4 regions of the Serinibacter salmoneus genome follow, and region 2 is predicted to be linked to each of the others. Evidence: predicted binding sites of a transcription regulator. Region 2 holds the regulator's gene; each other region holds the start of a gene.
What was found. Region 2 encodes HrcA, which represses chaperone genes, less so after heat shock. Its sites were predicted from a motif close to TTNGCACTCGNNNNNNNCGAGTGCNAA; they were not measured.
Positions count from the first base shown of each region.

Region 1 (5,109 bases), 1.1 Mb from region 2:
AGCGTCGCATCGGGTTCCACCGTGACCGGGTCGGTGATCATCCCGGACTCCGAACGCTTCACGAGGTCCACCTGGGCGGCCTGGTCGGCGATCGGCAGGTTGCGGTGCAGCACGCCCATCCCGCCCTGGCGGGCCATGGCGATCGCCATCCGGGACTCCGTCACCGTGTCCATCGCCGCCGAGATCAGCGGGATGCGCAGCGAGATCTCCCGCGTCAGGCGCGTGGTGGTGTCCGCCTCGCTCGGGATGACGTCCGTCTCTCCCGGCAGCAGCAGGACATCGTCGTAGGTGAGGCCCACGAAGCCGAACTTGTCGGCCACACTGCGGGCTGCCGGGGCGCCCATCGAGGCTCCGGTCACCGCCTCGCGGGTGGCGTCACTGGCGCTTAGGACTGCGGGCTGGATCGCGGCGTCTGACACCCCGCCATCGTACGACGGCGAGTGCGTCAGGGCGTCAGGCCTCGCCCTCCCCTGCGCTCGCGCGGGAGGCGAGCACGTCCAGCGCCTCAGGCAGCGCGGCGGACAGCGTGCGCACGCGGTGCGCCACCACGCCGGAGTCCGCATGCGAGCCCACCAGCATGAGGTCGTGCTCGCACTCGTCGCGATTCACCTCCACCCGGGTCCCGCCCACCACGTGGATCTCGATCGCCAGCGCAGCGCGCCCACATCCGTGGTGGGTGCTGGCCCCGTCCGCCCGTGGCCTGGCCACTCGCGCCCGGACACCGTGCTCGCCGAGGGCGCCGGCCAGGACGTGCGCCGAGAGCGGGAACCGCCCCTCCCCGACCACCAGGACTTCGCCGTCCACGCTCGGCGCGGCGAGCGCCGCGTGCTCGCGGACGATCTCCAGCATCGCGGCAGTGACCGCGACCTCCGGCTCGTGCCCGGGCACATCGGATCGCTCCGCATCCGCGAGGATGCCGAACGCCGGCTCCACCCGGCTCAGGTACGTCTCGAGAAGACCTCGGCGCCCGACCGAGGCCCGCAGTACCGTGACCAACCGGTCATGACCCGAATCGATCGCCGCCGCCGCGAGCGAGAGCGCATCGAGATCCTCCACGAGCGCGTCCGGCACCGGCGCGGACTGTTGCGCCATGCGTGCGGCATCGCCCAGTGCGACACCGCGCTCCGTCAGCGCTCGCATCGTCTCCAGTCGTGCCAGGTCCTCCTGCGAGTACCGGCGATGAGAACCGGCGGCGCGCCCCGATGGTCCCAGGCCGTAGCGCCGATCCCACGTACGCAGCGTCGAGGCGGCCACGCCCAGTCGCGCGGCGACCGCGGCCACCGTCAGGTGCGCCTCGACCGCGGCCCGCTCACCGCCGTTGGATGTTCCCCCATCCCGCTGGCTTGACATCGGTTCCCCCTTACCTCGGTCATGCAGCCACACGACGAGTCTGCCAGGAGGACGGCCCCGGGTGCGGAAGAAGTTTTGCGTGCAGTCACACCGCCTCAGACCGCAGCGAACGACCCCGAGGCCGCCCACGAACCACATACCCGCGCACAACGTCGTCCCAGGTCAAGAGCGCAACGACGCTCCACGACCCCGGTCGCGACCAGATGCGCAGGTCCTCATGCGTTCACCTCCGAGCCACCTCCGAGACGCCTAATGCCGCGAACTGGTCACGGACGCCCCTTGAATCGGAATTGAGTCGAATATAAGGTCGTCTCAGCCCGTCAGCCCCCCGACAGGAACGGAAGCCCTCATGGCTGAACTCTCCCGCCTCCCCGGACCCGCGATGCATCACTGGGAATGGCAGTACGAGGGCGCCTGCCGCAAGGCAGAACCGTCGATCTTCTTCCACCCCGAGGGTGAGCGCGGCAGCGCGCGGCGCCGCCGGGACGAGGCAGCAAAGGCAGTGTGCGCACAATGCCCCGTGGTGGCGATGTGCCGCGAGCACGCGCTGTCCGTCCGCGAGCCCTACGGCGTGTGGGGCGGACTGTCCGAGGACGAGCGGGTCGCCATCCTCGACGGCTCGCTGCGCCGGGCCGGCTGAATCGCCCTTCCCGCAACCGGCGCGCGCTCGGGAATCGACGACGGCATTCGCGAGCGCGCCGGTCCTCGATGCCCCTCGACCGGGAATCGCAATGCGGGATTGCGCGTGAGAGGTGCTGACACCGACGACAAACGCCCCGCTCCGGCATGGCCGGAGCGGGGCGTTTGTCGTTGCGCGGGTCAGCGCCCGCCGCGAATCACTTCTCGACGATCGCGAGGATGTCGCGAGCCGAGAGGATGAGGTAGTCCTCACCCGAGTACTTCACCTCGGTGCCGCCGTACTTGGAGTAGATGACGACGTCGCCGACTGCGACGTCCACCGGGACGCGGTTGCCGGAGTCGTCCACGCGACCCGGGCCCACCGCGAGCACCTTGCCCTCCTGGGGCTTCTCCTTGGCGCTGTCCGGGAGCACGAGCCCCGATGCCGTGGTCTGCTCGGCCTCGAGCGTCTGAACGACGATCCGGTCCTCGAGCGGCTTGATGGAGACCGACACGTCGGACCTCCCCTTCCGTATCTGATGGGAACGACAGGTTCAGCACCCTCCCTCGCACGGGTCCGCCGTCGCGGGGGTCGAACCACCACGAGCTCGGGTACTGGGCGAGGACCGCGCCCTCACGGGTGCGACCTCGATCCGCCGCCAGTCTAGGAAGCCGATTAGCACTCGGTCAAGGCGAGTGCCAACGGTCCGCTCCGCACCGAGAATGCGGCAGGATCGTGGGGTGGACCTCGACGCACTCTCCGCCCTGGCCGAACCCGCGGGATGGGCGCTCCTGGCCGAGCTCCCGCCCTACGACGAGAAGCGGAGCCTCGCGCTCGGCTCGGCGCTGCGGGAGGCCGGCTTCGATCCCGCCCTCGTCGCTGCTGCCTTGACCCAGTCCCGGCTGCGAGCCAAGGCGGTCACCAAGTTCGGCGACCTCGCGCGCGACATGCTCTTCACCCCCGACGGCCTGGAGCAGGCCACCCGGCTGAGCCTGGCCGGGAGGCACGCCCACCGCTACGCCCAGGCCGGCGTGCGCACCGTGGCGGACCTCGGCTGCGGCATCGGGGCGGACGCGATGGCGCTGGCCGGCATGGACCTGCGGGTGCTGGCCGTCGAGCGCGATCCCGCCACCGCCCTGGTCGCCGGCGTCAACCTCCGTCAGCTCCCCGAGGCCCGGGTGATCCAAGCCGACGCCCTGGACCCCGCGGCCGTGGACCTGAACGCGGTGGACGGCATCTGGGCCGACCCCGCGCGCCGCACCGGCAAGGGGCGCGTGCACCGCCTTGCCGACCACTCCCCCGACCCCCACACCCTCATGGCGCTGCGCGAACGCGTCCCCGCTCTGGGCATGAAGCTCGGGTCCGCCCTCGCCCACCGGGAGATCCCCGATGACGCCCACGCCCAGTGGATCAGCGTGGACGGCCAGACCCTGGAGGCCGACCTCTGGTTCGGCCCGCTCGCTCCCGAGGGCCCAGGGCGCAGCGCCCTGGTGATCCAGGGCGAGTCGGCCACCAACCTGACCTGGCAGGGCACGGCGAGCTCCGCCGTCGAGCAGGCCCCGGACGGCCCCCTGGCCGGGTATCTCTATGAACCCGACGGCGCGATCATCCGCGCCGGCCTGGTCGCCGAGGTGGCGCGCACCGTGGGTGGGCACCTCATCGACCCGACGATCGCGTACATCACCTCGGCCACCCTCACCCCTACCCCCCTGGCGACGGCGTTCCGCGTGCTGGACTCCATGGGCTTCTCCCTCAAGCGGCTGCGGGCCTACCTGCGCGAGCGCGGCGTGGGGCGCCTGGAGATCAAGAAGCGCGGCAGCGCCCTGGACCCCGCGACGCTCCGTGGACAACTCTCGCTTCGTGGCCCGAACTCCGCCACGATCGTGCTCACACGCATTCGTGGGGCGGCGCAGGTCCTGGTCGTCGAGCGGGTGCCCCACGCCGAGGAGACCTGATGGCCCAGCCTCACCCGCTCACCTTCGCCGAGTCCGCACGCGGCACCATCGGCCTGGAGTGGGAACTCGCCCTGGTGGACGTGGACTCCGGTGACTTGCGCCAGGTGGCCGAGCCGATCATCGAGGCGGTCGCGCCCCCCGGCGGTGGGGAGCACCCCAACATCAAGCAGGAGCTGCTGCTCAACACCGTCGAGGTCGTCTCGGGAATCAACACCACGGTCGACGGCGCCGCCACCGATCTCGATCGGGCGATCGAGGAGATCCGCGGGATCACCGATCCGCTGCGCGTGGAACTGCTGTGCGCGGGCACCCACCCCACGGCGCGGTGGCGGCGGCAGAAGGTCACGAACAAGCAGCGCTACGCCACCCTGATCGACCGCACCCAGTGGTGGGGGCGGCAGATGCTCATCTACGGCGTGCACGTGCACGTCGGCATCGAGGACCCCGCCAAGGTGCTGCCGATCATGCGCGCGCTGCTGACGGTGGTGCCCCACCTGCAGGCCCTCTCGGCGTCCTCGCCGTTCTGGGGCGGGGACGACACCGGCTACGCCTCCAACCGGGCGCTGATCTTCCAGCAGCTTCCCACGGCCGGGCTGCCGTTCCAGTTCGAGACCTGGGGTCAGCTGGAACAGTACGTCGGCGACATGATGCACACCGGCGTGATCGACACCTTCGACGAGGTGCGCTGGGACATCCGCCCCTCGCCCCGGCTGGGGACCATCGAGGTGCGGGTGTGCGACGGCACCACCAACGCGATGGAGCTGCGGGCGCTGGCCGCGATGGTGCACTGCCTCGTGGAGCACTTCTCCCGGATGCTGGACGCGGGCGAGGACCTGCCGACGATGCCGAGCTGGTTCGTGCAGGAGAACAAGTGGCGCTCGGCGCGCTACGGCATGGACGCGATCATCATCACCGACCGCGCCGCGAACGAGGAGCTCGTCACCGACTCCGTGGCGCGGTGGGTGGAGGACCTGCTCCCGATCGCCCGCGACCTGGGGTGCGAGCAGGACCTCGCGAACCTCCGCGTCGTCCTGCGGCTCGGGGCCTCCTACCAGCGTCAGCGCGCCGTGGCGCGCCGCAACGGCGGCGAGCTGGACGCCGTGGTGGGCTCGCTGATCCGGGAGATGCGCGCCGGGCGGCCGCTCCCCAACCCCGCGCGCGGCGCCTGAGCCCCGTTCCCCTCCT
Region 1 covers NZ_PDJD01000001.1:612,349-617,457, reverse strand. Annotated here, with positions in the region: gene guaB (IMP dehydrogenase) at 1-344, opposite strand, end outside; gene ATL40_RS15155 (MerR family transcriptional regulator) at 454-1,350, opposite strand; gene ATL40_RS02655 (WhiB family transcriptional regulator) at 1,700-1,990, shown strand; gene groES (co-chaperone GroES) at 2,187-2,483, opposite strand; gene ATL40_RS02645 (class I SAM-dependent methyltransferase) at 2,710-3,924, shown strand; gene ATL40_RS02640 (glutamate--cysteine ligase) at 3,924-5,093, shown strand.
Region 1: a site for HrcA is predicted at 2,645-2,671, ahead of groES (co-chaperone GroES). Genes of this name have one in related genera too.

Region 2 (5,109 bases):
GCCTCTCGTTGCCGTACCGGGCGTCCCGGCCGCGGGCGCGGGACCCGGGGCCGTTCTCCTCGCTGGTGCTGGAGTCCCAGCGGGCATAGGCGTCGATGATCTCACCGACGAGCCGGTGACGGACCACGTCGGCGGAGGTCAAGCGGCAGAACGCGATGTCGTCGACGTCGGCGAGGATGTCGGTCACGACCCGCAGTCCGGAGGCGGTACCTCCCGGCAGGTCCACCTGCGTCACGTCTCCGGTCACCACCATCGTGGAGCCGAACCCGAGCCGGGTGAGGAACATCTTCATCTGCTCCGGGGAGGTGTTCTGCGCCTCGTCCAGCACGATGAACGCGTCGTTCAGGGTGCGTCCACGCATGTAGGCCAGGGGGGCGACCTCGATCGTGCCCGAGGCCATCAACCGGGGGATGGAGTCCGGGTCGAGCATGTCGTGCAGCGCGTCGTACAGCGGGCGCAGGTACGGGTCGATCTTGTCGGTCAGCGTGCCGGGGAGGAAGCCGAGCCGTTCACCCGCCTCCACCGCCGGCCGGGTCAGCAGGATCCGGGAGACCTGCTTGGCCTGGAGCGCCTGCACCGCCTTGGCCATCGCGAGGTAGGTCTTCCCGGTTCCGGCCGGGCCGATACCGAACGTCACGGTGGAGCGGTCGATGGCGTCGACGTAGTCCTTCTGCCCCACCGTCTTGGGGCGGATGGTGCGACCCCTGGAGGAGAGGATGTTGGTGGTCAGCACGCGCGAGGGCGTCACCGTGCCCGCGTCCCGGAGCATGCCGATGGCGCGGTCCACGGCGTCCGCCGTGAGCGGCTGCCCGGAGCGCGCCACGGCCGCGAGTTCGGCCATGAGGTTCGCAGCCAGGTCGGCCTCGCCGTCGGGGCCGGCCAGGGTCACCGTGCTGCCGCGCAGGTGGACCTCGAGGGTGGGGAAGCCGCGTTCGACGGCGCGCATCACCTCATCGCGCGGCCCGACGAATGCGCGCATGTCCAGGTCCTCGCCGAGTTGGACGACTCGCGTCGCCTCCGCCCGGGGGATGCCGCCGGAGCTCGGATCCTGTGCCACTAACGCCCCGCGAACTTGTCGCGCAACCGGGAGAACATCCCGGCGCCCACGGGAGCCACCCTGGCCTCGGGCCGTTCCTCGCCGCGCAACTGCGCGAGTTCGTGCAGCAGTTCGGTCTGGCGTTCGTCCAAATTGGTGGGCACCGTGATGTCGAGGTGGATGTGCAGGTCACCTCGCCCGTGGCCGCGCAGTCTGCCCATGCCCTTACCGCGCAGGGTGATGACGGCGTCGCCCTGCGTGCCCGGGGCGATGTCCACCTCCTGGGGGCCGTCCAGGGTGTCCAGGGTCACCGTGGTGCCGAGCGCTGCGGCGGTCATCGGCAGCGCGGAGGTGCAGTGCAGGTCGTCACCGCGGCGGGTGAAGATCGGGTGCCGCTTCTCGTGGATCTCCACGTACAGGTCGCCGGCGGGCCCGCCGCCCGGGCCGACCTCGCCCTGCGCCACCAGCTTGATGCGGGTGCCGTCCTCGACCCCGGCGGGCACGTCCACGTCGATCGTGCGGCGGGTCCGCACCCGGCCCTCACCGGAGCACTCCGGGCACGGCTCGGGAATCGTGGAGCCGAAACCCTGGCAGGCGTCGCAACGCTGCTGTGTCATGACGTTGCCCAGGAACGAGCGGGCCACGCGCTGCACCGAACCGCGGCCACCGCACACGGTGCACGGCTTGGGACTGGTCCCCGGGCGCGCACACGATCCGTGGCAGGTGGAGCAGACCACAGCGGTGTCGACCGGGATCTCCTTGTGCGCGCCGAACGCCTCCTCCTCCAGGGTCAGTTCGATCGGCACCAGGGCATCCTGCCCGCGCCGGGCGCGCGGGATGGGGCCGCGGCCCCCGCCGCCGCCCGCTGCAGCACCGAAGAACGACTCGAAGATGTCGCTGAAGGCGAAGCCCGCACCCGCGCCACCCGCACCGCCGTCCATGCCGCCGGAGTCGTAGCGCTGACGCTTGGCGGGGTCGCTGAGGACGTCGTGGGCCACGGAGATCTCCTTGAACTTCTCCGCGCCCTCGTCGCCCATCACATCGGGGTGGTACTTGCGCGCCAACTTGCGGTAGGCGCGCTTGATCTCCTCGGTCGAGGCGTCGCGGGAGACGCCGAGGCTCTGGTAGTAGTCAGTCACGTAGGTGTGTTTCCTTGCCGTCGGGTTGATGCGCCGTGGGTGGGAGCTCTCACGAGTTCACCACGTGGGAGAGGTACCGCGCCACGGCGCGCACCGCCGCCATGGCTCCGGGATAGTCCATACGGGTGGGTCCGAGCACCCCGAGGAAGGCCAGGGCGTCGGAGGAGGTCTCGCCGCCGTAGGGCGAGGCGACCACGGAGGTCTCCGCGAGGCCCTCGTGCTTGGTCTCGGCCCCGATGCGAACCGCGACCTGGAGGTCGTCGTCACTGCCATCGGCCGCCATCTCGGCGAGCAGCCGCATGATCACGACCTGCTCCTCGATCGCCTCGAGGACCGGGGAGATCGTCTGTGCGAAGTCGACACCGGAGCGCGCGAGGTTCGCCGTACCCGCCATGACGATCCGATCCTCCACCTCCTCCATCAGCGTCTCGGAGATGACATCGGCGACGGCGTCGACGACCGGGACCAGGGAGGGCTCCACCTGGTGGGCCACCCGGGTCAGCGCCGCGCGCAGGGTGGGCATGCGCAGGCCGGCGGCGGCCACGTTCAGGCGGGCGCGCAGGTCCGCGACCGTCACCTCGTCGAGGACGGGTGAGGGGCCGGGCGTGGCGGGGGCCGCGACCATGCGCTGCTCGACCCGTCCCGAGTCCGTGATCATGACCACGAGCAGCCGCTCGCCCCCGAGCGGCACGAGCTCCACATGCCGCAGCGCGGAGCGACGCAGGGAGGGGTACTGGACCACCGCGACCTGATGGGTGAGCTGGGCCAACAGCCGGACCGTCCGGTTCACGGCGTCGTCCAGGTCCACCGACTGCTCCAGGAACGACTCGATCGCGCGCCGCTCGGGCGCGGTCAGTGGCTTGATCGAGGCCAGATGGTCCACGAACAGTCGGTACCCGGTGTCGGTGGGGATGCGGCCGGCCGAGGTGTGCGGCTGCGCGATGTAGCCGGCGTCCTCGAGGGCGGCCATGTCGTTGCGGATCGTGGCCGGGGAGACCCCGAGGTTGTGACGCTCCACGAGGCTGCGCGAACCCACGGGCTCGCGGGTCGCGACGTAATCGGACACGATGGCCCGCAGCACGTCGAGTCGACGGTCCGTACTCATGGAATCACCTCCGGCGGCCAGCACTCTCGATGGGTGAGTGCCAATTCTACGCGCTCCCTCGCCTCACCCCTTCGGGCGCGTCGCGCACCGCCCCCACGCGATCGACTTCCTACGCTGCCAGCATGCCCGATCTGTACGGACGAGATGTCCTCGCCAGCACGAGCCCACACGAGGATCCCCGGGTGCGCACCGGCTCACGCGCCGTGACCCGCGACGTCGAGGCCGCGCCCGGCCTGGTGGTGGAGGACGTCACCTCGGGGTACGTGGGCGAGGTGATCACCGTGGAGAAGACCAACGGTGGGCACGTGGTGGTGCTCGAGGACCGCCGCGGGGCGCGACGCTCCTTCCCGCTGGGCCCGGGGTTCTGGATCGAGGGCAAGCCGGTGCGGCTCGTGCGGCCGCGACCGAAGTCCGCACCCGCCCGGCCGTCCCGGACGGCGTCCGGCTCCGTCGCCGTCCACGGGGCGAGGGCGCGCGTGGCCCGCGCGTCCCGGATCTGGGTGGAGGGCAAGCACGACGCCGAGCTCGTGGAGAAGGTCTGGGGCGACGACCTGCGCCTGGAGGGGATCGTCGTGGAGCTCCTGCAGGGTGCGGACCATCTCGAGGAGATCCTCACGCAGTTCGCCCCCGCACCCCAGCGCCGCGCCGGGGTGCTGCTGGATCACCTGGTGTCCGGCTCCAAGGAGAGCCGTCTCGCCGCCCAGGTACTGCACGGCCTCGGTGCCGCCGCGCAACACGTGAAGGTGCTCGGGCACCCGTACGTGGATGTGTGGCAGGCCGTGAAGCCCGAGCGGGTGGGGCTGCGAGCGTGGCCGGATGTACCGCGCGGCACCGACATCAAGGTGGGGTCGCTCGCGGCGCTGGGATGGCCCCGGCGCACGCAGGCCGATATCGCCCAGGGATGGGCCCGCATCCTCGGGTCGGTCCGCGATTACCGGGACCTGTCCCCCGCGCTCCTGGGCCGGGTGGAGGAACTGGTGGACTTCGTCACGATCGAGTGAGTCGGGATGTCACAAGGGCCGGCGGGAATGTTCCCGCCGGCCCCTCGCTGTGAGCGCACCGTGCGCTCACTCGATCCGTCTCCCTCAGGCAGCGACCGTGCCGCCCGTCACGCGGCGGTAGAACACCGCGATGGAGAGCATCGCCCACGGCATCGTGACCAGAAGTCCGATGAAGCACGCCAGGAGACCCACGAGCGGCGCCGCGAGCTGGGTGACCAACAGCAGCAGGATCACGGGCACGGCGTTCTTCATCGCCACGTCCACGCTGGCCTTGATCGCGTCCATGAAGCCCATATTGCGGTCGATCGCGAAGTAGAGCGCGAACATCCCGAAGAAGAAGACCACGTACGCGCCGATCCAGGTCCAGCCCACCAGGCCGGAGGCGATGCCGAGCAGCAGAGCGACCACGATCGCGGAACCGATGTTGCGGAAGGTGAAGAAGTCACCCAGGCGCGCGCGCCCGTTGTCCACGATCGACAGTGCGCCGTTGATGATCCCGATCTGCGCAAAGAACCCGGCCAGTGCGCTCACGACCCCGACCACGATCGTGCCGCCGACGCTGATGCCCGATCCGAGCGCGGCCATCGCTTCGGAGTCCGAGGTGCTGGTCGCGATGGACGGTGCCAGGACGATGGCGTACAGCGCACCGATCACGATGCTCAGCCCGATGCCCCAGATCAGGAACGCCCCGAGGAGCACACCGAAGTTCTTCCACAGTCGGGACCATGCGATCGACAGCGCCGTGCCGAGATCGTTCGGCGGAGCGACCGGAGCCGCCCCGTAGGCTCCGGAGGGCGGGGGTGGCGGCGGCGGGAAGGCGCCGTACCC
Region 2 covers NZ_PDJD01000001.1:1,759,435-1,764,543, forward strand. Annotated here, with positions in the region: gene ATL40_RS07895 (PhoH family protein) at 1-1,057, opposite strand, end outside; gene dnaJ (molecular chaperone DnaJ) at 1,057-2,175, opposite strand; gene hrcA (heat-inducible transcriptional repressor HrcA) at 2,225-3,280, opposite strand; gene ATL40_RS07910 (DUF3097 family protein) at 3,403-4,281, shown strand; gene ATL40_RS07915 (DUF2189 domain-containing protein) at 4,366-5,109, opposite strand, start outside.

Region 3 (5,109 bases), 580 kb from region 2:
TGGATGAGGGCGACGCCACCACCGGCGACGATGCCCTCCTCGACGGCCGCCTTGGCGTTGCGCACGGCGTCCTCGATGCGGTGCTTGCGCTCCTTGAGCTCCACCTCGGTGGCCGCACCCGCCTTGATGACGGCCACGCCGCCGGCGAGCTTGGCGAGGCGCTCCTGGAGCTTCTCGCGGTCGTAGTCGGAGTCGGAGTTCTCGATCTCCGCGCGGATCTGCTGCACGCGGCCCTCGAGCATCTCGGCGTCGCCGCCGCCCTCGACGATGGTGGTCTCGTCCTTGGTGACGACGACCTTGCGGGCCGTGCCCAGCACGGACAGGTCGGCGTTCTCCAGGGTGAGACCCACGGTCTCGGAGATGACCTGACCACCGGTGAGGATGGCCATGTCCTGCAGCATCGCCTTGCGGCGGTCACCGAAGCCGGGAGCCTTGACGGCCACGGAGCGGAAGATGTTGCGGATCTTGTTGACCACGAGGGTGGCCAGCGCCTCGGACTCGACGTCCTCGGCGATGATCACGAGCGGCTTGCCGGACTGGATGACCTTCTCCAGCAGCGGCAGCAGGTCCTTGACCGTGGAGATCTTCGACTCCACCAGCAGCACGTAGGCGTCCTCCAGGACGGCCTCCTGGCGCTCCTGGTCGGTGACGAAGTACGCCGAGAGGTAGCCCTTGTCGAAGCGCATACCCTCGGTGAGCTCGAGCTCCAGGCCGAGGGCGTTGGACTCCTCGACCGTGATGACGCCCTCCTTGCCGACCTTGTCGATGGCCTCGGCGATGAGCTCGCCGATGGCCGGGTCGTTGGCGGAGATGGCGGCGGTGGCGGCGATCTCGTCCTTGGTCTCGATCTCCTTGGCCTGCGTGCGCAGCGCCTCGGTGACCTTCTCCACGGCGACGTCGATGCCGCGCTTCAGCGCGATCGGGTTGGCGCCGGCGGCGACGTTGCGCAGACCCTCGCGCACGAGCGCCTGGGCCAGCACGGTGGCGGTGGTCGTACCGTCACCCGCGACGTCGTCGGTCTTCTTGGCGACCTCCTTGACGAGCTCGGCGCCGATCTTCTCGAACGGCTCCTCGAGCTCGATCTCCTTGGCGATCGAGACGCCGTCGTTGGTGATCGTGGGGGCGCCCCACTTCTTCTCCAGGACGACGTTGCGGCCCTTCGGGCCGAGGGTGACCTTGACGGCGTCGGCGAGGCGGTTCAGGCCTCGCTCCATGCCGCGGCGGGCCTCCTCGTCAAAGGCAATGATCTTGGCCATGTGGCTGACGATCCTCCGTGTTCGGGCGTGTCACCGGCTCGATGCCCGCGACGGACGACGGCGCCGAGCACGGTCTGGTCCCGTACCCCGCGACGCCTCATCGGCTCCGGTGGTTCTGTCACTCTCACCGCGAGAGTGCTAACGCCATTATTGGCACTCTCACCACGAGAGTGCAAGCAGCGGTGCCCCGCGCGCGGGCACCCATCGCCTACCGTGGCGTGGTGACCTCCCGACCGACCTCGCGCCGACTGACCCGCTGGGGCCTGGCCTGGCGCCTCCTGGCCACCGCGGCGGCCCTCGGGGTGCTGACCGCGGGCCAGCTCGTGGACACCGACGACTACTTCCCGCTCGGCTCCCTGTCGCAGTACGGCGCGCCGAAGGACCTCAACGGCACCGTGCGATCGGTCTACCTCGAGGCGCAGTTCGAGGGCGAGAGCGAGATCCGCACCCTCGGCCTCAACCACGCCTCCACCGGCGTGGCGCGCGGCGAGATCGAGGGCCAGCTCGGCCGGTTCATGGACGATCCCTCGCTGCTCCAGGCGATCGCGGACGCCCACGCCCGGCTCCGCCCCGAACGCGCTCAACCGGAGGTGCTCTACCTACGCCGCTCGGTGACGCAGTTGCAGGACGGCGAGGCCGTGGGTGAGCCGGAGATCCTCACGCTGGCCACCTGGGAGGTTCAGCCGTGAGCGCGCACACCAATCCTGAGGGGGGCACCGCAGCCACGGGCGGCACGACGGCGAGGCGCCCCTGGCCCCGACGCGCGGCCGGCGCGGTGGCCGGGTGGCTGGCGCCCGAGGTGCCGCTCGCGCGGGTGGCGGCCTTCCGCATCCTGATCTACGCCTTCCTCGTGCTGGACGTCACGTGGGTGCGCGCCAGCGTCATCCCCCACGGGTACGTGCCGGATCTGTACCAGCCCACCTGGCTCGCGCGCGCCGTCCACCTGCCACCCTTCGGTCCGCAGGTCGGCACCGCGCTGCTCTGGGTGATCCTGCTCGGCTGCGCGGCCGGCATCGCCACGACCCTGTGGGGCCGCTGGCAGCGCACCACCGGCTGGGTGGTCGCCGCGGCCTTCTGGGTGTGGATGCTCAACTCTCAGGGCTACGGCTACGTCAGCCACGACCACCTCGCGCTCATGGTGGCCGTCACCGTGCTGCCGACCGTGGGTGCGGCCACGCTGCGCGACGGCGATGCCTCCCAGGCGGCCGGGTGGGCGTTGCGCTGTGTGCAGCTGGGCGTGGTCGCGACCTACGTGGGCAGTGCGGTGCTGAAGACGCTGCGCGCGGGCACCCCGGCCGGGTGGGCGAACTCCGCGGTGTTCGTGTGGGCGATCATGCGCCGCGGCTCGGCCCTGGTGACCTGGACCCTGAACTACCCGTGGCTGCTGATCCTCGGGCAGTGGGCGCTGCTGATCCTGGAGTTCCTCTCCCCGATCGTGCTGTGGCTGCGCGGCCGCTGGCTCTACCTCGCGGTGGCCGTGTTCGTGGCCTTCCACGCGATGACGTTCGCCGCGATCGGCATTCACTTCCTGCCCACGGTGATCTGCTGGGCGGCGTTCCTGCCGCTGGAGCGGCTGCCGTTCCTGGCGCGGTTGCGCCGGGCCGCCTGAGCGCTCACCACCCCGCGCCCACCCACGCGGCGCCTGCCACCCAGCGACGACGTGCCTGCGGCGGCGAGCCCGTGCCCCGGGGACACGGTCTCGCCGCGGGCGGTACGGATTCGGCGTGGGACTGCGAGCGAGCGGCGTCGTCTCGCGGTCAGGCCTCGAGGGGCAGGTAGCGCCCGAACCACTCCAGGATCGCCTCGAAGCGTTCGCGTCGGTGCCGGGGCCGTCCGGAGCGGGAGAGCTCGTGCCCCTCACCGGGGAAGAGCAGCAGTTCGGTCGGTACGCCCTGGCGGCGCAACCCCACGTACCAGCGCTGACCCTGCTCCACGGGGCAGCGCCAGTCCTGCTCGGAGTGGATCACCAGCGTGGGGGTGACCACGCGGGAGAGGTGCGCCATCGGGCTCTGCGCGGCCAGGCGCTCGGGGTCCTCCCCGAGGTTCTGGTGGCCGAACACCCAGCCGATGTCGCTGGACCCGGCGAAGCTGATCGGGTCCAGGAAGCCGCGCTCCACCACCGCGGCGACGAACCGGTCCGTACGGGTGGTCAGCCACGCCGTGAGGTAACCCCCGTAGGAGCCGCCGAGCACCCCGGTGCGTGCGGCGTCCAGCTCGGGGTGGGTCGCCAGGGCGTGGTCGAGCAGGGCGAGCACGTCCTGCGCGTCCACGGTCCCCCACCGGCCCTGGATCGCGCGGCCGTGATCGGCACCGTACCCGGCACCGCCCCGCGGGTTGCCGTACACGACGGCGTAGCCCGCCTGGGTGTAGGCCTGCACCTCGTCGAAGAACACGTCCTCGTAGGCGGCGTACGGGCCGCCGTGGATCATCAGGAGCACGGGGTGGGGACCGGCACCGACCCGCTGCGGATCGGGCGTTGCGAGCCAGCCGTGCACCGGGTAGCCGTCGGGGGCCTGCGCGGTCAGCTCGGTGCTGATCCGCACGCCGCGCGCCTCGCGCAGCGCAGCGGCCAGGTCGCCGAGCGACCACACGCGCGGCGTTCCGCCCGCATCGGCGGAGTCGAGCAGCACCACCTCCCCGGGGCTCTCGGGGAGCACCACGCCGGCCACCACGCGGCCGTCGGGCAGGGCGTGGGCGCCCACCACACTGCCGGTGTGCAGCACCCGCAGGTCCGCGCCCGCGGCAGCGCCCTGCGCCAGGACGAGTTCGGTGCGCCCGCGGCGCACCCGGGTCAGCAGGACGGCGGCGTCCGCTCCCCCGGTGAGCACCTGGATCCCGCCCGCGCCCGGCCCGGCGCCGGGATGGAGGTCGTCGATCTCGGGGTCGGTGAGCCGGGTCAGGTGGTGGAGCTCTCCGTGGATGAGGTCCGCCCTCATCAGGGCGGCGTTCACGCCCACGAGTTCCACGCCGTCGGGCCCGTAGTCCGAGGCCAGGAAGTAGACCTCGTGCCCCTCCTGCACCTGGGCCGCGCCGTCCTGGCTCCCCCGGGCCGCCCCCTCCCCTTCGCGAGGCAGTTCTGCAGCCACCGCGAGGTGGTTCTGCAGGTCGCCGGTCACCTGAGTCCGGGCCGTCGCCGCGCCGAAGGCGATCGCGCGCACCGCCAGCGGGATGGGGATCGCGCGGATCGTGGCGGGCCGCACGGCCGCTCCCCCGGGTTCGGATGCGGGCTGCGCGGCCTCCTCGCTCGGCACGTCCAGCAGGATCTCGACCAGGTCGGGTCGCAGGGTGTCCGGGACCTCGCGCAGGGCGAGGATGCGATCACCGTCGGGCGAGAAGACCGGGGCGGAGACGCCGTCGAGACCCGAGGTGATCCGCACGGGACGGGGCGGGTGCTGCTCCCTGCCGGGCTCGGCCGGGGCGGGCACGTCGATCAGGTGCAGATGGCTCGGGCGGCCGATGGTGAAGCCGGGGCCATCGAGGCGATAGGTGAAGGTGGTGATCCGGCGGGCGGGCTCGGCGTCGGGGCCGACCGCGCTGTCGGTGCCGAACCGGCCGTGCTCGGGGACCCGCGCCACGTACGCGATGCGGGTGGAGTCCGGGGAGAAGACGGGGGTGCCGCTGACCCCGAGCAAGTGATCGGTGAGGACCTCGGCCTCGCCGCCGTCGGCGGACATGATCGCCAACTGGGGCGGCGCGGAGCCGGTGGCACGCAGGAACGCGATCCGCGAGCCGTCCGGGGAGACCACCGGGCTGGAGTCCCGGGTGCCGGAGGTCAGCGGCTGCCACGGGGCCTGCGCGGTGAGGGGGACCCGCCACAGCCGACTGCGGTAGGAGTCGCTCTCCAGGTCCGAGC
Region 3 covers NZ_PDJD01000001.1:2,343,800-2,348,908, forward strand. Annotated here, with positions in the region: gene groL (chaperonin GroEL) at 1-1,256, opposite strand, end outside; gene ATL40_RS10475 (hypothetical protein) at 1,478-1,945, shown strand; gene ATL40_RS10480 (hypothetical protein) at 1,942-2,865, shown strand; gene ATL40_RS10485 (alpha/beta hydrolase family protein) at 3,014-5,109, opposite strand, start outside.
Region 3: a site for HrcA is predicted at 1,407-1,433, ahead of groL (chaperonin GroEL). Genes of this name have one in related genera too.

Region 4 (5,109 bases), 1.1 Mb from region 2:
TACGTGGATGACCAGAGCATCGAGGGCGTCACCGACATCGTGGTGCGTTCCAACAACACCGAGAGCTCCCTGAACGAGGCGGTGGCCCTGGAGATGCTCAGCTACGCGGGCCTGGCCACCGAGGAGTCCAGCGCCACCCGGTTCTCGATCAATGGGAGCGAGGAGGACCTGCGGCTGACGGTCGCGGTGCCCAACGACTCCTGGCTGGAGCGCAACGCCGAGGCGGGTCTGCTGCCCTCCTCCGACGGCATCCTGTACAAGGCCGAGAGCGGGTACGACTACTCCTGGTTGGGGGAGGACGGCGACCTCTACACCGAAGCCTTCGACCTGGAGGAGGGCGAGGAGGACTACCAACCGCTGGTGGACTTCCTGGACGTGGTCAACAACACCACCGACGAGGAGTTCGCCGAGCAGCTCCCCGAGGTGCTCGACGTCGATTCCTTCGCGCGCTACCTCGCGCTGGAGGACCTCATCGACAACTTCGATGACATCGACGGCCCGGGGAACAACTCCTACCTCTACTACGACCCCGCCTCCGGTCAGATGACCGTGGTGGCGTGGGACCACAACCTCGCCTTCGGGGTGCAGAACGGCGGCGGCCAGCCCGGTGAGATGGGCGGCGCACCCGGCGAGAGGGGCGGCGTGCCCGGTGGCCGCGGCGCTGCTCCCGGCGCCGCCGGTGAGTTGCCGGAGGGTGTGGCCGAGGGTGAACTGCCGGAGGGTGTGGCCGAGGGTGAACTGCCGGAGGGTGTGGCCGAGGGTGAGCTGCCGGCGAGGCCGGGCGGCGCACCGGGTGGTGTGCCCGGCGACGCCGCTGGCGGTGGCTTCGGCGGTGGCGCCCAGAGCGGGAACAACCAGCTCACCACCCGCTTCCTGGAGAACGAGGAGTTCGCCGCCCTGTACGAGGAGGCGCTCGCCGATCTGCAGGCGGAGCTCTACGACTCCGGGCTCCTGGAGGAGACCGTCGACTCCTGGGTCGACGTCCTGACCGCCGGCGCCTCCGACCTGATCGACACCACCACGCTGCAGAGCGAGTCCGAGTCGATCCTCGGCTACGCGACCAGCGAGGTCCAGGCCCGCACCAGTGAGACCCGCGAGGAGACCGGCGCCGCCGACCCCGGCGCGACAGCGTGAGATGAGGCGTCCCGGGGTGGCCCCTCCCGCCCGGGACGAGACGGCCCCCGGACCGCGTGTGCGGTCCGGGGGCCGTCTCGTGCTGCCGGGGTCCGGCGCCCCCGAGCGGGGGTGCCGGGCTCGGTCTCAGCCCTCCAGGAGGAAGCGCGTGGCGCGCTCGGCGGCGCGCGCCGTCGGGGGCTGGGTGCTGCGGAAGGCCAGGTGGGTTCCGCCGTCGCCCACGAGGTCGCCGTCACGGGTGACCTCGATGCCCCAGGAGCGGGGCTGGTCGACCGGGCGGCCGCGGCCCGCGTCGACGATGAGGAAGACGCGACGGCCGTCGTCCAGGAAGGCGAGCGGCTGGGGCCGGCGGGGTTCGCGGCGCTCCGCGAGCATGGTGCGCACGCCGTGGGCCGCGGCCTCGGCTGCCAGCGTGATCTCGCCCGCCAGGGTGCCGGGGCGGGTGGTGGTCAGATCGGGGTGAATGGTGGTCATGGGTCCTGCTCCTTGTGCTGTGCGGCCCGATCGCCGGGATCGACTCGCTCGCGGTCGGCGCGTGATGAGTGCTGCCAGACCTGCGGTGCGTGCCGGGGCCGCGGGGGTTCTCACCGCGTCGGCCGAACGGTCGGGTGGGGCCTCGTGGCCCTCGCGGGGCCGGTGGCCCTGCGATTGGCGGCTTACGCCGCCGATCTCGTCGCGACGTCGAAGTCGCGGACGAAGCCTTCACTGTAGGTGACAACCGCGCCGTCGTCCACTTCATTCCGCCGCCTCCGGCCCGCGAGCGACGACGATGCCCGCGAGATGGTCCGCCGGGCGTCGTCGCTCGCGGGCTTCGGACCATCTCGCGGCGGCGCAGGCAGCGAGGACAGTGCGGCGGCACACGCAGCGAGGGCGCGGCGGGCACCTGGCCCACCGCGCCCTCGCTGTTGTGCGATGCGGCGCTGCTGCGCGTTCAGCTCGCCGCGTCGGTCAGCTGCGCGTTCTGCGCGCTGTGCTGCACCTCGATGCGGCGCGGCTTGGCCTCCTCGGCGACCGGGATGGTCAGCGTGAGGACGCCGTCGGCGTAGGTCGCCTCGATCTTGTCCAGCGCGAGGCCGCGGCCCACGGTGAGCTGCCGGGCGTAGGTGCCGACCGGGCGCTCCTTGGCGAGCCACTGCACGTCGTTGTCCTCGGCGGCGCTGCGCTCGGCGCGGATCGTCAGGGTGCGGTCCTCGACGTTCACGTCGATCGAGCCGGGGTCAGCGCCCGGCAGGTCGGTGCGCAGCACGTAGTGGTCGCCGCTGCGGTAGAGGTCCATCGGCATCTGCGCGGATGCGCGCTGCGAGGAGACCATCTGGCCGAAGAGGCGGTCCAGCTCCTGGAAGGGGTCGTAGCGGTTGGCCATGTCCTTCTCACCTCCGGTGTCGGGGTCCTCATCGGACCCGGTGTGGTTGGTCGGCGGGGTTTCCCGTCGGCGGTACACCACTGTTTTAGCACTCCGCAACCGAGAGTGCCAGCCAAAGTTGAGCGGAGTTCACTCAAGGCGAACGGCAGTGTGTGGGCGCGCGCGGAGGTGGCCCGTGCTCGCGCCTGGAGGGCCGGAACGGGGAGTGAGGGTGTGGCGGAATCGGGGCGCCGTCAGGCCCGGGCGCGCGCCGGCCCGACGGAGTTGCGCTCGACGACGTGACTCCCGCCCGTGACGGTGACGTCGGCCGGGTCCGCACCCTCGATCTGCGCCACGAGGGCGTCGACGGCGGCGACCCCGAGCTGGTCCAGGGGCATCGCCACGGTCGTGAGGCTGGGAATGAGGAAGTCCGCGGCGGGGAGGTCGTCGTAGCCGATGACCGAGACGTCCCCTGGCACGCTCAGGCCGAGGCGCGTGACCGCCTTCAGGCAGCCGAGCGACTGGCCGAAGGTGGAGCCGAACACGGCGGTCAGTTCCGGGTGCGCGCCCAGGAGTTCCGTGGCGGCCCCGTGGCCCCCGGTCTCGTTGAACGGTCCGGTGCGGACCCGGCTGCCGTCCAGGCCGAGCGCCTCCATGCGGGCCTGGAAGCCCGCGATGCGTGAGCGGGCGGGTTGGAGCTCCAGCGGGCCGGAGACGAGGCCGATCTCGGTGTGGCCCTGGGCGTGCAGGTAGTCCACCACCAAGGCTGCGGCGCCGGCGATGTCGAGCCCCACATTGCGCCCCGACCCGGGGACCTCGCGGTTGACGAAGACATGAGCGATGGAGCGCGAGTCGCCCGCGAGGCTGGCCAGCAGGGGGGAGTCGGGCCGCGCCGATCCGACCAGGAGCCCGTCCACGCGCCCGGTGCTCACCAGGTCGGCGTACTCGTTGGCGCCGGCGGGGGACTCCGCCGCATCCTCGGCGATCAGCACGACGTAGCTGAGTTCACTCGCGCGGCGGATCGCTCCCCGCAGGATCGTGGAGTAGACGGTGTTCGTCAGGTCCGGGATGAGGAAGGCCAGCGTGCCGGTGCGGGCCACCGAGAGGGCGCGGGCGCCGGCGTGGGGTCGGTACCCGAGCTCTCGGGCGATCTCGAGCACGCGTTCGCGGGTCTCCGGGCGGGTGCGCAGCGTGGGATCGGCGTTCATGATGCGCGAGACGACGGACTTGGTCACGCCGCTGCGCTCGGCGACGTCGATCAGGCGCGGCCGCGAGCGGGGTGAGGTCGCGCCGATGCCCCCGTGCTCCTGCGTCACTGTCCGTCTCCGTCGTCGTCAGCCGCGGGGCTCCGTTCCGCGGCGTGGTGTGCGTCGCGGCAAGCCTATCCAGGTGCTCCCTGGTGTTCCGTCCTGAGCGACGAGGAGGAGCCAGGCGCAGACGCTCGTGCCGTCCCGGCCCACCGGGTGGCACGGTGCGGGGCGTGCGCCGATCGGCGCACGCCCCGCACCGTGCTCGCGGGAGGCGGTCGCTAGACCTGGGAGGCCGGTGAGGCCGCCTCGGCGTGGGTGCCGCGCCACCGCGCGATCGCACGCATCACGTGGTAGATCACCAGGGCCGCCACCGAGCCGAGCGCGATGCCCTCGAAGGTGAGGTCCCCGGCCACCCAGGTGTAGTTCGCGATGCCGATGATCAGGGCGATCGCGGCGGTGGTCAGGTTCACGGGGTCGGCGAAGTTCACCTTGTTCTGCACCCAGATCCTGGCGCCGAGCACGCCGATCATGCCGTACAGCACGGTGCCGGCCCCGCCGAGCACACCCACCGGGATCGTGGCGATGAGCGCACCGAACTTGGGGGACAGGGAGAGCAGGAACGCCGTGGCGGCCGCCACGTAGTAGGCCGCCGTGGAGTAGACCCGGGTCGCGGCCATCACGCCGATGTTCTCCGCGTAGGTGGTGGTCCCCGAGCCGCCTCCGAATCCGGCGAGCGTGGTGGCCAGTCCGTCGGCGAACAGCGCGCGCCCGGCCATCGGGTCCAGGTTCTCCCCGGTCATGGCCGCCACCGACTTCACGTGCCCGATGTTCTCCGCGATCAGCACCAGCACCACCGGCACGAACAGGCCCAGCACGGAGATGGAGAAGGTGGGGGCGGTGAACTCCGGGAGGCCGATCCACGCTGCCTCACGCACGGCCTCGAAGGTGACCTCGCCGAGAACGAGGGCCACGACGTATCCCACGAGCACGCCGACCAGGATCGCCAACCGGCCCAGGATGCCGCGGAAGAGCACGGTCGCCAGCACCACGGCGAGGATTGTCACCACGGCGGTGACCGGAGCCTGCTGCACGTTGCCCCAGGCCGCGGGTGCCAGGTTGAAGCCGATGAGCGCCACGATGGTGCCGGTGACCACGGGTGGCATCACCACGTCGATCCAGCGGTGCCCCGCCCAGTTCACGATGAGGCCGACGACGGCGAGGGTCACCCCCGCGATCACCACGCCTCCCAGCGCGCTCGCCATCCCGCCGGAGGCCTCAGCCGCCGCGATCGGGGCGATGAAGGCGAAACTCGAACCGAGGTAGCTGGGCACCTTCCCGCGCGTGATGAGCAGGAACAGGAACGTGCCGACCCCGGAGAAGAAC
Region 4 covers NZ_PDJD01000001.1:2,872,975-2,878,083, reverse strand. Annotated here, with positions in the region: gene ATL40_RS12820 (CotH kinase family protein) at 1-1,134, shown strand, start outside; gene ATL40_RS12815 (hypothetical protein) at 1,261-1,608, opposite strand; gene ATL40_RS12810 (Hsp20/alpha crystallin family protein) at 2,066-2,497, opposite strand; gene ATL40_RS12805 (LacI family DNA-binding transcriptional regulator) at 2,731-3,792, opposite strand; gene ATL40_RS12800 (uracil-xanthine permease family protein) at 4,005-5,109, opposite strand, start outside.
Region 4: a site for HrcA is predicted at 2,583-2,609, ahead of ATL40_RS12810 (Hsp20/alpha crystallin family protein). Genes of this name have one in related genera too.